3 regions of the Mesorhizobium sp. M0052 genome follow, and region 1 is predicted to be linked to each of the others. Evidence: predicted binding sites of a transcription regulator. Region 1 holds the regulator's gene; each other region holds the start of a gene.
The links. The regulator LexA, encoded in region 1, represses DNA repair genes until DNA is damaged. The targets are predictions, from matches to a motif close to TGTTCNNNNTGTGTTCNG.
Positions count from the first base shown of each region.

Region 2: ssb (single-stranded DNA-binding protein) is a predicted target of LexA. The motif match lies at 1,717-1,734, and genes of this name have one in related genera.
Region 3: NKJ77_RS32005 (putative DNA modification/repair radical SAM protein) is a predicted target of LexA. The motif match lies at 1,760-1,777, and genes of this name have one in related genera.

Region 1 is NZ_JAMYUS010000027.1:16,627-19,900, forward strand. Features, by position in the region: gene NKJ77_RS27830 (ComEC/Rec2 family competence protein) at 1-1,391, shown strand, start outside; gene lexA (transcriptional repressor LexA) at 1,385-2,167, opposite strand; gene NKJ77_RS27840 (GntR family transcriptional regulator) at 2,373-3,137, opposite strand.
Region 2 is NZ_JAMYUS010000009.1:70,889-74,162, forward strand. Features, by position in the region: gene NKJ77_RS14180 (MarC family protein) at 1-188, shown strand, start outside; gene NKJ77_RS14185 (OsmC family protein) at 198-623, opposite strand; gene NKJ77_RS14190 (DUF2306 domain-containing protein) at 647-1,045, opposite strand; gene ssb (single-stranded DNA-binding protein) at 1,083-1,616, opposite strand; gene NKJ77_RS14200 (hypothetical protein) at 1,827-2,228, opposite strand; gene NKJ77_RS14205 (ArsR/SmtB family transcription factor) at 2,361-2,675, shown strand; gene NKJ77_RS14210 (SRPBCC family protein) at 2,672-3,139, shown strand; gene NKJ77_RS14215 (ATP-dependent Clp protease proteolytic subunit) at 3,169-3,274, shown strand, end outside.
Region 3 is NZ_JAMYUS010000048.1:10,086-13,359, forward strand. Features, by position in the region: gene NKJ77_RS32000 (UdgX family uracil-DNA binding protein) at 1-520, opposite strand, end outside; gene NKJ77_RS32005 (putative DNA modification/repair radical SAM protein) at 523-1,758, opposite strand; gene NKJ77_RS32010 (glutamine synthetase family protein) at 1,878-3,263, opposite strand.

The DNA of each region.
Region 1 (3,274 bases):
TGGCGTTGCTGCGTGGCGCCTTTGCGCTGTTTCCCGATTTCTCTTCGCGCCGGCCGGTGAAGAAATATGCGGCCGCGGCAGCGCTTGTCTCGATCGCCGCCTATCTCGTTATTTCAGGCGTCGTGGTTGCCGCCGAGCGCAGCTTCATCATGCTGGCGGTCATGCTTGTCGCCGTGCTGTTTGATCGCGCCGCACTCACCATGCGCAATCTGGCGATCTCCGCCATCGCCGTCATCCTGGTGTCACCGCACGAGGTGGTCGGTCCCAGCTTCCAGATGTCGTTTGCCGCCACCGCCGCCCTTGTCGGCGCCTATGCCGGCTGGGCCGATTACCGCGCCGACAAGGTGAGAACGCCGCCGGCAAAGCGCTCCTTCGTCGGCTTCCTGTCGCGAAAGTTCGCGCTGGCCATGGGCGGCCTCGCCATGACCTCGATCATCGCCGGCAGTGCAACCTTGCTGTTCGCCATCTGGCATTTTCAGCGTGTGTCGCCGCTCAGCCTGATCGCCAATCTGGCCGTGATGCCGATTGTTTCGTTGATCGTCATGCCCTTTGCCGTGCTCAGCGCACTGGCGATGCCGTTCGGCGCCGACGGGCCGTTCCTCTATGTGATGGGCAAAGGTCTGATGGCGATGATCGCTATATCGGCCTGGATTTCCGAGCGCTCGCCGGTCGACGCCGTCGGGCTGATCTCCATCCGCTCGGTGCTGTTGGTGGCGGTCGCCCTCGTCATCGCCACCATGGCCACCACCTGGCTCAGGTTGGCGGCCGTGCCTTTCGCGCTGGCCGGCCTATTGACGGTGCCGCAGGTGCTTACGCCCGACGTGCTCATATCCGAGGATGCGCATCTGGTGGCCATGCCGATCGGTGGCGGCGAACTCGCCCTCAACCGCGAACGCTCCAACGAATTCACCACGGACAATTGGAAACGGGCGCTGCGGGCCGAAACCATTATCCCACCTGAGATTTTCGAGTCAACAGATACGCGGTTCGATCTCGATCCGCTCGATCTGCCGCCCGGCTCGCCCTTCTATTGCATGGGCGATCTCTGTATCGCCCGGCACCCTTCCGGAGCCATTGTAGCGCTTGCGAAAGACCGCAAGACGGCGCGGCCGGCCTGTGCCTTCGCGAGCCTGATCGTCATCGATGACGCCACCGCCTACAATCCGTGCCGCGACCCGCTGGTGCTGGTCGTGACGAAGAAACAGCTGGCCCGCGACGGCAGCGCCGCCGTCTTCTTCGATCCGCAATCGGCAGCTGCAGCGCCAACCATCCGCTTCGCCGTCGACAAGCCGTATCGCCCCTGGCACGAGCAACGCCGCTTCTCCCGCGAAGCGCGCGGCCTGCCGCCTTACAACCAGCGTGAAAAGTACAAACCCAAGCCGGCTCAGTAGCGCCGGATCAATCCGACAAGCTTGCCCTGCACCTTCACCCTGTCCGGTCCAAAAATGCGGGTCTCGTAGGCCGGGTTGGCGGCTTCCAGGGCGATCGAGGCGCCCTTGCGGCGGAAGCGTTTCAGGGTCGCTTCCTCATCGTCGACCAACGCCACCACGATCTCGCCGGGGCTGGCTGTGTCGGCATTGCGGATGATGACCGTGTCGCCATCGAAAATGCCGGCCTCGATCATCGAATCGCCCTTGACCTCGAGCGCGTAGTGTTCGCCGCCCATGATCATATCCGGCGGCACCGAGATCGAATGGGTCTGATGCTGGATGGCGTCGATCGGCACGCCGGCGGCGATGCGTCCCATAACCGGGATTGAAATCGCGGAAACGGCATCGTCATTGCCGGCCGACATCGAACGCGACGGCGAGCCCGGCTTGATCTGGCGGCCGAGACCGCCTTGGCCCAACGCGCCTTGTCCTTGGCCGCCTTGCCCTTGGCCGGTTTGACCAAGACTGCCCTGAATGACGCTCGGCGAAAACTTCCTCGCCGCATTGAGGCCTGGTGCGATCGAGTCGGGCAGCCGCAGCACTTCCAGCGCGCGCGCCCGGTTCGGCAGCCGGCGAATGAAACCGCGCTCCTCAAGCGCCGTGATCAGGCGGTGGATGCCGGACTTGGAGGCGAGGTCGAGCGCTTCCTTCATCTCGTCGAAGGACGGCGGGATTCCGCTCTCCTTCAGGCGTTCATGGATGAACATCAGAAGCTCATGTTGTTTGCGCGTCAGCATCGCGGCCCCCAAGGGTTCTGAAACCAGAATCAGAAAAAACAAACCCAGAACAAACACTATCTGTTCCAGTTGTGTTCCGCAACCTTTTAAAGTTTAACGAATGTGTTGACGTTTTGTTCAGCGTAACGTTCGGCGCTGCGAGCGCCGCTCGTAGTCGTTGGCCGGCAACGGGGTGAAACGAAGACAAAGTGCCCTGCGTCGTCGGCTACGATCGCCGCTTCCTTTTCGGACGGGGCTGCGCAGCATCCGCGCCGGGTTCACTCTGGGCATAGACCTGCAGCGTGTAGCCGATGTGAGCGGTCATCAGAGTTTTCGCACGTTCGACGTCGCGATCGAGGGCCGCTTCCATCAGGGCGGTATGGTGTTCGATCGCCACGGCGTCGCGCAGGGCCGCCACGGCCTTCCGGTGGCCATCCGTGCGGCCGGCGGCGGCGCGCAGCGTCGGGGCCAGACCCAGAAAGCGGTGATGGCGATGCAATTGGTCGGAAATCGTCGTATTGAAGCGCAGCAGCCAGCTGGATGTCGCGGCACTGAGCAGCGCCGCATGGAAGGCATCGTGTTTTTCGTACCACGCGTCGACCGCATCATCCGATGGATCGTCGAGAACAGACCCGCACCGTGAGAGACGATAGTGGGCGGCAACGACCGCGTCTTCCCACTCACGGTCGCCCTCCTCGATCGATTCCACCAGCAGGGGCAGTTCGACCACCAGCCGCGCACGCGCCAAATCCTCGAGCTCCGCCCGAGAGACGGGAGCGACCGCAAACCCGCGGTTGCTGATGGCGGTCACAAGCCGTTCCGCCTCCAGCCGCGACAGCGCCTCGCGCAACGGCGTCCAGCCGATGCCGTAGGTGTTGCGCAGCGTGCTCAGCTTCAACGGCGCGGCAGGCGCCAGCCGGGTCGCAAGAATATCGCGCCTGAGCAGGCGATAGGCCGCTTCCGTCTTCGAGGTCTGCTCGTCATCCAGCATCGTGATCCATCAGACATAAACGCTCGGCGGATCATTATATATCAAAGCCTTTCAATGGGTGAATTATATATAATGTTTGACAGTTCAAGGGCGACCACTCAAGATCGCCGGCATGTTTGGGCGGCAGGCTCCGCCGC
Region 2 (3,274 bases), on a different contig from region 1:
CGGCGCTGGTCGGCATCATCTTCGTCTGCCTTGCCATCACCTATCTGGTGTTCGTGCTGTCGGAGCGCATCGACCGCATCCTCGGCCAGACCGGCCGCTCGATCCTCACCCGCCTGCTCGGCGTCATCCTGGCCGCGCTTGCGGTTCAGTTCGTCGCGGATGGCATCAAGGCGCTGATGGCGGGGTAACGGCAGCCCCTACTCCACCGCCGTATCGACGACCTTGAAATCGTGGGTGATGACAGCCGTCTTGGCCAGCATGGCCGAGGCCGAGCAGTATTTCTCGATCGACAGGTTGATGGCGCGCTGGACCTTGTCGCGCGACAGCGCGTGGCCCGTGACGATGAAATGCATGTGGATGCGGGTGAAGACTTTCGGGTCGGTTTCGGCCCGGTCGGCGTCGAGTTCGACAACACAGTCCTCGATCGCCTCGCGGCCTTTTTCGAGGATGTGGACGACATCATAGGCCGAGCAGCCGCCGGTGCCGATCAGCACCAGTTCCATCGGGCTCGGACCTGGCGTCTTGCCTTCCGGCCCGGGGGCGGTCCCCAGCACCAGTTTGTGGCCGCTGCCGGACTCGCCGACGAAGGTGCGCTCCTCGACCCATTTAATCCGTGCTTTCACGGCAATCTTCCTTTCAGAAAGCGTCACTGGCCGAAGACGACCGTGTGCATGATCCGCCCCGGCAGCAGCGTGAACACGCCGGCGCCGATCAGGGCGAAAACATACAGCGATATCATGACCCTGCGATGTTTGGCGACCCGATGCATATGCGCGTGCCAGACCGCAAGCGGCACGGCGATCAACACTAAAATCGACAAGAGATGGATCGGGCTGAACGGACCGACGAGGCGTATCTGCTGGATCCAGAAACTGGAGATGGCGACGACCATCATCAGCGCCGCCCAGGCATAGCCGACGACACGATGACGCGTCGTGCCTTTCGGCAGCGCCAGTTGCGTAGCGCCAACGGCCAGCGCGGCAAGGGCCGCGAAGGCGTGCCATGGAATGGGAGGGCGCGCCGATAGAAGCGGTCCGAGCGACATCGCACCCTCTCCTCAGATATCGCTGACTATCGTCAGCTCAGAACGGGATTTCGTCGTCCAGTTCGCGCGACGAGCCGCCGCCACCGCCGCCCTTGGAACCGCCGCCACCGCTATTGCCGCCGCGGTTGAAGCTCTCATTGGGGCCAGACTGGCCGAAATCCGAGCCACGGCTCGCGCCGGCGCCGCCGGCATAGTTGCCGACCTGACCGCCGCCCTCGCCGCGAGAATCGAGCATCTGCAGCTCGCCGCGGAATTTCTGCAGCACGACTTCGGTCGTGTACTTGTCGGCGCCGGTCTGGTCTTGCCATTTGCGTGTCTGCAGCTGGCCTTCGACGTAAACCTTCATGCCCTTCTTCAGGTACTGCTCGGCGACCTTGGCGATCTGGTCATTGAAAATGACCACGTTGTGCCATTCGGTCTTTTCCTTGCGCTCGCCGGAGTTCTTGTCGCGCCAGCTTTCCGACGTGGCGATGCGGATGTTGACGACCGGATCACCGGAATTCAGGCGGCGGATTTCAGGGTCCGCGCCGAGGTTACCGACCAGAATGACCTTGTTGACGCTACCCGCCATGACACTTCTCCGTACTCATCCGAAACAAATTTCAAGTCGTTCACCTTACAGGCCGCGCACAATCCTGGCTTGCCGCGGCTGGCTTTTCCCACAAGGTTTTTGTTCCCTTTTCGTTCCTATACTGTTAACCACGGATTGTCAAGGAATGGCAGCAATCGCCGACGCGGGCGCGTGGATTTAGCTGACACGCAGGGGCGAGAAGCGGTGTCGTCAGCGCCGTTTTTTAGCTGGCCGCAACGGACCGAAAAAGCCGCTCCACTCCATGCCCATGCCATGGGCGCGCTGTGCGATCACGGTTGGCGCCGACATCAGCCCGACTGCAGGTTCAGATTTCAGAGCCGGGTCATTCAGCAATTTCCCGATCGCGCGCCCGTGCCACCACACCTGAGCGACGAGCGCCGCTACCACCGCGATCAGGCCCCAGGTCCCCAATCCTTCGCCGAAGATGTAAATCCCGTATGGCGGCGATAGCGCCGTACCCAGCTTGGCCAACAAGATCACGGCCACGAAACCGATGACGGCGATCGCTCCTATACCGAGTACGAGGCGGCGATAGAGCCTCAGAGCCTCGTTGAGGTTCTCGGCGGACGAAAGATCGACGTTGGAATTCATAAATACTACTCCTGCCTCGCGATGATCGGCCCATCTTGTTCCCCACGGCTTAGAGGCCCGGCAGGATCCAATCAATACGCAGCATTCAAAACACCCCTTGCCAAATCGATAAGTATCGACTTATGCTTTGCCATGATCGAAGCAGAGATTTTTCGCGCCCTGGCCGACCCGACGCGACGCGCCGTCTACGAGCGGCTGACTTCCGGCGAGATGAGCGTGTCGGAGTTGCGCACCGGCATGAGCGTGTCGCAGCCGGCGGTGTCGCAGCACCTTGCCGTGCTGCGCGGCGCGGGCCTGGTCAGCGAAAGACGCGCCGGCCGCAACGCCTACTATCGCGCCGATCCGCAAGGGCTCGAGCCGCTGCTCGGCTGGATCGAACGCTACCGCGCATTCTGGCCGGAGCGCATCGAAAGACTGAAGGTCGTTTTGAAGGACATGGACCAATGACCGACGAAAAGCAGACGCAGACCGCCAAAGATGCCCTCGCCTTCGAATGCGATCTGCCGGACGCACCGGAAAAAGTGTGGCGGGCACTGACCGTGCCGGACCTCTTGGCGGAATGGATGATGCCGAACGACATCAATCCGGAAACCGGCAGCCGCTTTGCCTTTGCCGGGCCTGAGAAGCCGATCGAGTGCGAAGTGCTCGATGCCGAACCGGGGCGCCTGCTGCGCTATTCCTGGCGCGAGCGTTCCGGCGACGCCGACCGCGAGGAGCTGGGGAGCATCGTCACCTTCACACTCGCCCGCACCGTTTCCGGCGGCACGCATCTGCGCATCGTCCATGACGGGTTTGTCCTGACGCCTGCGGTCGCGATGGCCGGCGCCGGCTGCCGGCTCTGGCTGCGCGCATACAAGCCCAAGCGGCCTGTCGCCGCCAACGCGCCACGCCTGTTGCTGCGCGCCGCCTGAACCGGAAAAATCAAAACGGAGACAATGAGATGAGCGGCTTTGCCAATCTGGTGCCGATGGTGATCGAGCAATCGAGCCGCGGCGAACGCGCCTTCGACATTTTCTCGCGGCTGCTGCGCGAGCGCATCATCTTCG
Region 3 (3,274 bases), on a different contig from region 1:
TCCAGCGCATGCCGGTGAACCGCCGGACGAAGAAATCCGCGTTGCGCTCGACAATGAAATGCTCCGGCTCGAACCAGGCGACGTAGCGCTCGTTCTCGCCGTCGCCGATCTTCCGGAAGCGTACGAAGGCATGCATCTTATGGCTGTCGCGCCGCACCGCCTTTTCCATGGCTTCGAGCCGCCTGGTGTCGGGATCGGATGCGATCGCCAGCAGCTTCGGCTCGGTGCGCAGGCGCCAAAGCATCCAGTAGAGAAAGGCAAACCGGCCGGGGTCGGAGTGGCAGAAGGCGGTTTCGGCATGGGCGATGAACTCGCGCGGGACGGTAAGCTGCGCGCCCTCTGGCACCGCCGGCAAGGCATCTTGAGGATCATTGGCGTCGGACCCGACACCCCAACTAATATCCTCAGGTCGGACCTCATTCAGCGCCAGACGCCGTGCCGCATCGCGCCAACCGGCGAAATCGGTCTGGCTCGCTAGCCGGACAGTGTATCGGGCAAGGTCGAGCTGAGCCGGCTGCATGGTCAAAACAGCGACAGTTGTTCGCAGGACTTTACGATCGTGTCGCGCAGGCCTGTCTTGTCGGTGAGTCCGCCCGGCGACCAGCCTTCGGCGATGATGAAGGGCCTCAGCTTGGCGATCGAATGGCAGATCCGTCCGACATCTTCCAGCCGCATGCGTCGGTGGCGGCGGGTTTCAAGGATCTTCGCCACCACCTTGGTGCCCAGACCCGGAACCCGCAGCAGCGCTTCGCGGTCGGCGCGGTTGATGTCGACGGGAAACCTCGCCCGATTGCGCAAAGCCCAGGCGAGCTTGGGGTCAATGGCGAGATCGAGCATGCCGTCGCTGCTGCCGGCGAGGATTTCCGGCTGCGAAAAGCCGTAGAAACGCATCAGCCAGTCGGCCTGATAGAGCCGGTGCTCGCGCATCAGCGGCGGTTTTTGCAGCGGCAGCGACGATGACGAATCCGGGATCGGGCTGAAGGCGGAATAATAGACGCGCCGCAGGTGATAGCTGCCATAGAGCCGCGCGCTGGTGTGCAAAATGCCGTCGTCGGATGTCTTGTCGGCGCCGACAATCATCTGCGTCGACTGACCTCCGGGCGCAAAGCGTTCGCGCTTCTTGGTCCTCAGCGTCGGCTCGGCCTTTTCCTCCATCTTCCGGCGCAGGTTCGCCATGGAAAGGCGGATCGTTTCCGGCTTCTTCTCCGGCGCCAGTTTCTTGACGCCCTCATCGGTCGGCAGCTCGACATTGATCGACAGCCGGTCGGCATAAAGTCCGGCCTGCTCGACCAGTTCGGCCGAGCTTTCCGGAATGGTCTTCAGATGAATATAGCCGGAGAATTTTTCGTCCAGCCGCAGCCGCCGCGCCACTTCCACCATTTCGGCCATGGTCTCGTCGGGCGAACGGATGACGCCGGAGGACAGGAACAGGCCTTCGATGTAGTTGCGCCGATAAAAGTCCATGGTCAGCTTCACCACCTCGTCGATGCTAAAGCGGGCGCGGCGCACATTCGATGACGAGCGGTTGATGCAGTAGCTGCAATCGTAAATGCAGAAATTGGTCAGCAGGATTTTCAGGAGCGAAATGCAGCGGCCATCCGGCGCGTAGGAATGGCAGATGCCCATGCCTTCTGTGGAGCCGATACCGCCGGATTGGAGCGAATCCTTCTTCGCCGAGCCGGACGAGGCGCAAGAAGCATCGTATTTGGCGGCGTCAGACAGGATTGCCAGCTTTTCACGGACGGTGGGTGCGCTCATCCGTTCATGATATGTTCTTGAAGGCTGCAGCGCCACCTCATTTGATGCAGGCGGCGAAGAAGTAATCGCCGCCTTATCGTCGGGCTAGCAGGACGACTGCCCGAGTTCCAGGCGGTCTCTCAGACCTCGTGGAGGTAGAGGTGGTAATCCAGCTCGCTGACGGTGCGGGCGACGCGCAGATACTCCGACTGCTTGATCGCCACGAAGGTGCGATGCAGATCCTCGCCAAGCGCCTCTTTCAGGAAGCTCGAGGCCCGCGCCGCCTCGATCGCAGCGCGCCAGTCGACCGGCATGGTCGTGCGCGTGATGGCGGCTTCATAGCCATTCCCAGTGGTTTCGGGGCCGGGGTCGAGGCCTTCATCCAGACCCTTGATGATGCCGGCCAGCACCGTTGCCGCGATCAGGTAGGGATTGGCGTCGACGCCCGACGGCCGGTGCTCGATGCGCCGGTTCTTGGCGTCGCCCGCCGGGATGCGCAGCGCCACCGAACGGTTGTTGACGCCCCAGGTCGGCGCCACCGGCGCATAGGACTGCGAGACGAAGCGCCGCCAGGAATTGGCGTGCGGCGCAAACACCAGCATCGATTCGGCCATGGTCTGGATCAGCCCGCCGAGCCCCTGCAGCAGCGGCAGCGACCAGCTTTCGCCGCCGGCTTCGGCAAAAACGTTGCGGCCGTTCTTGTCCTGCAGCGAAACATGGAAATGCATGCCGGAGCCGGCATATTTTTCGATCGGCTTGGCCATGAAGCAGGCGGTAACACCATGGCGGCGCGCCTGCGCCCGCACCAGCCGCTTCAACATGACGAGGTCGTCGGCCGCCCGCATGACATCCTTGCGGTAGTTCAGCGTCAGCTCGTACTGGCCGGGCGCGTATTCGGAAATCACCGTTTCGGCCGGAATGCCTTGCGCCTTAGCCGCGGCATAGATGTCGGAAAACAGCGGCTCCATGCCGTGCAGATGGTCGACGGAATAGACTTCCGTCTTGGCCGAGCGGCGGCCGTCGAGCACGGCATCCGCCGGTTTCACCTTGCCATCGGCATCGCGCTCATTGGCCAGCAGGAAAAATTCGAGTTCGAAGGCGCCGGCGGGATAGAGGCCCTTGGCCGCCAAGATGTCGACCTGCCTGGCCAGCGCCAAGCGCGGGTCCGACGACATTGGCTGTCCCTCGAGATGGTACATCGCCATCAGCAACTGGCCGCGCGGCGGGTTCGTGCCGTAAAGCGGCACCAGCGTGCCGGGAATGGGCCATGCCCTGAGATCGCCGTCTCCAGTCGTCCAGATCAGCCCGGTTTCGTGCACATCCTCGCCGGTGATGTCGAGGCCGAGGATCGAGATCGGCATGTGGCGGCCGCCCTCGAAGATGCTTTTCAGCTCATGCCGGCGCACGATCTTGCCGCGGCCGACGCCGTTGGCGTCGGTCAAGACGATATCGAAGGCTTCGATTTCGGGATGGGCGTCGAGAAAGGCTTGCGCCTCGGCGGGCGTCGAGCCCGAAGGTGAAGTCATGATTAGTGTAC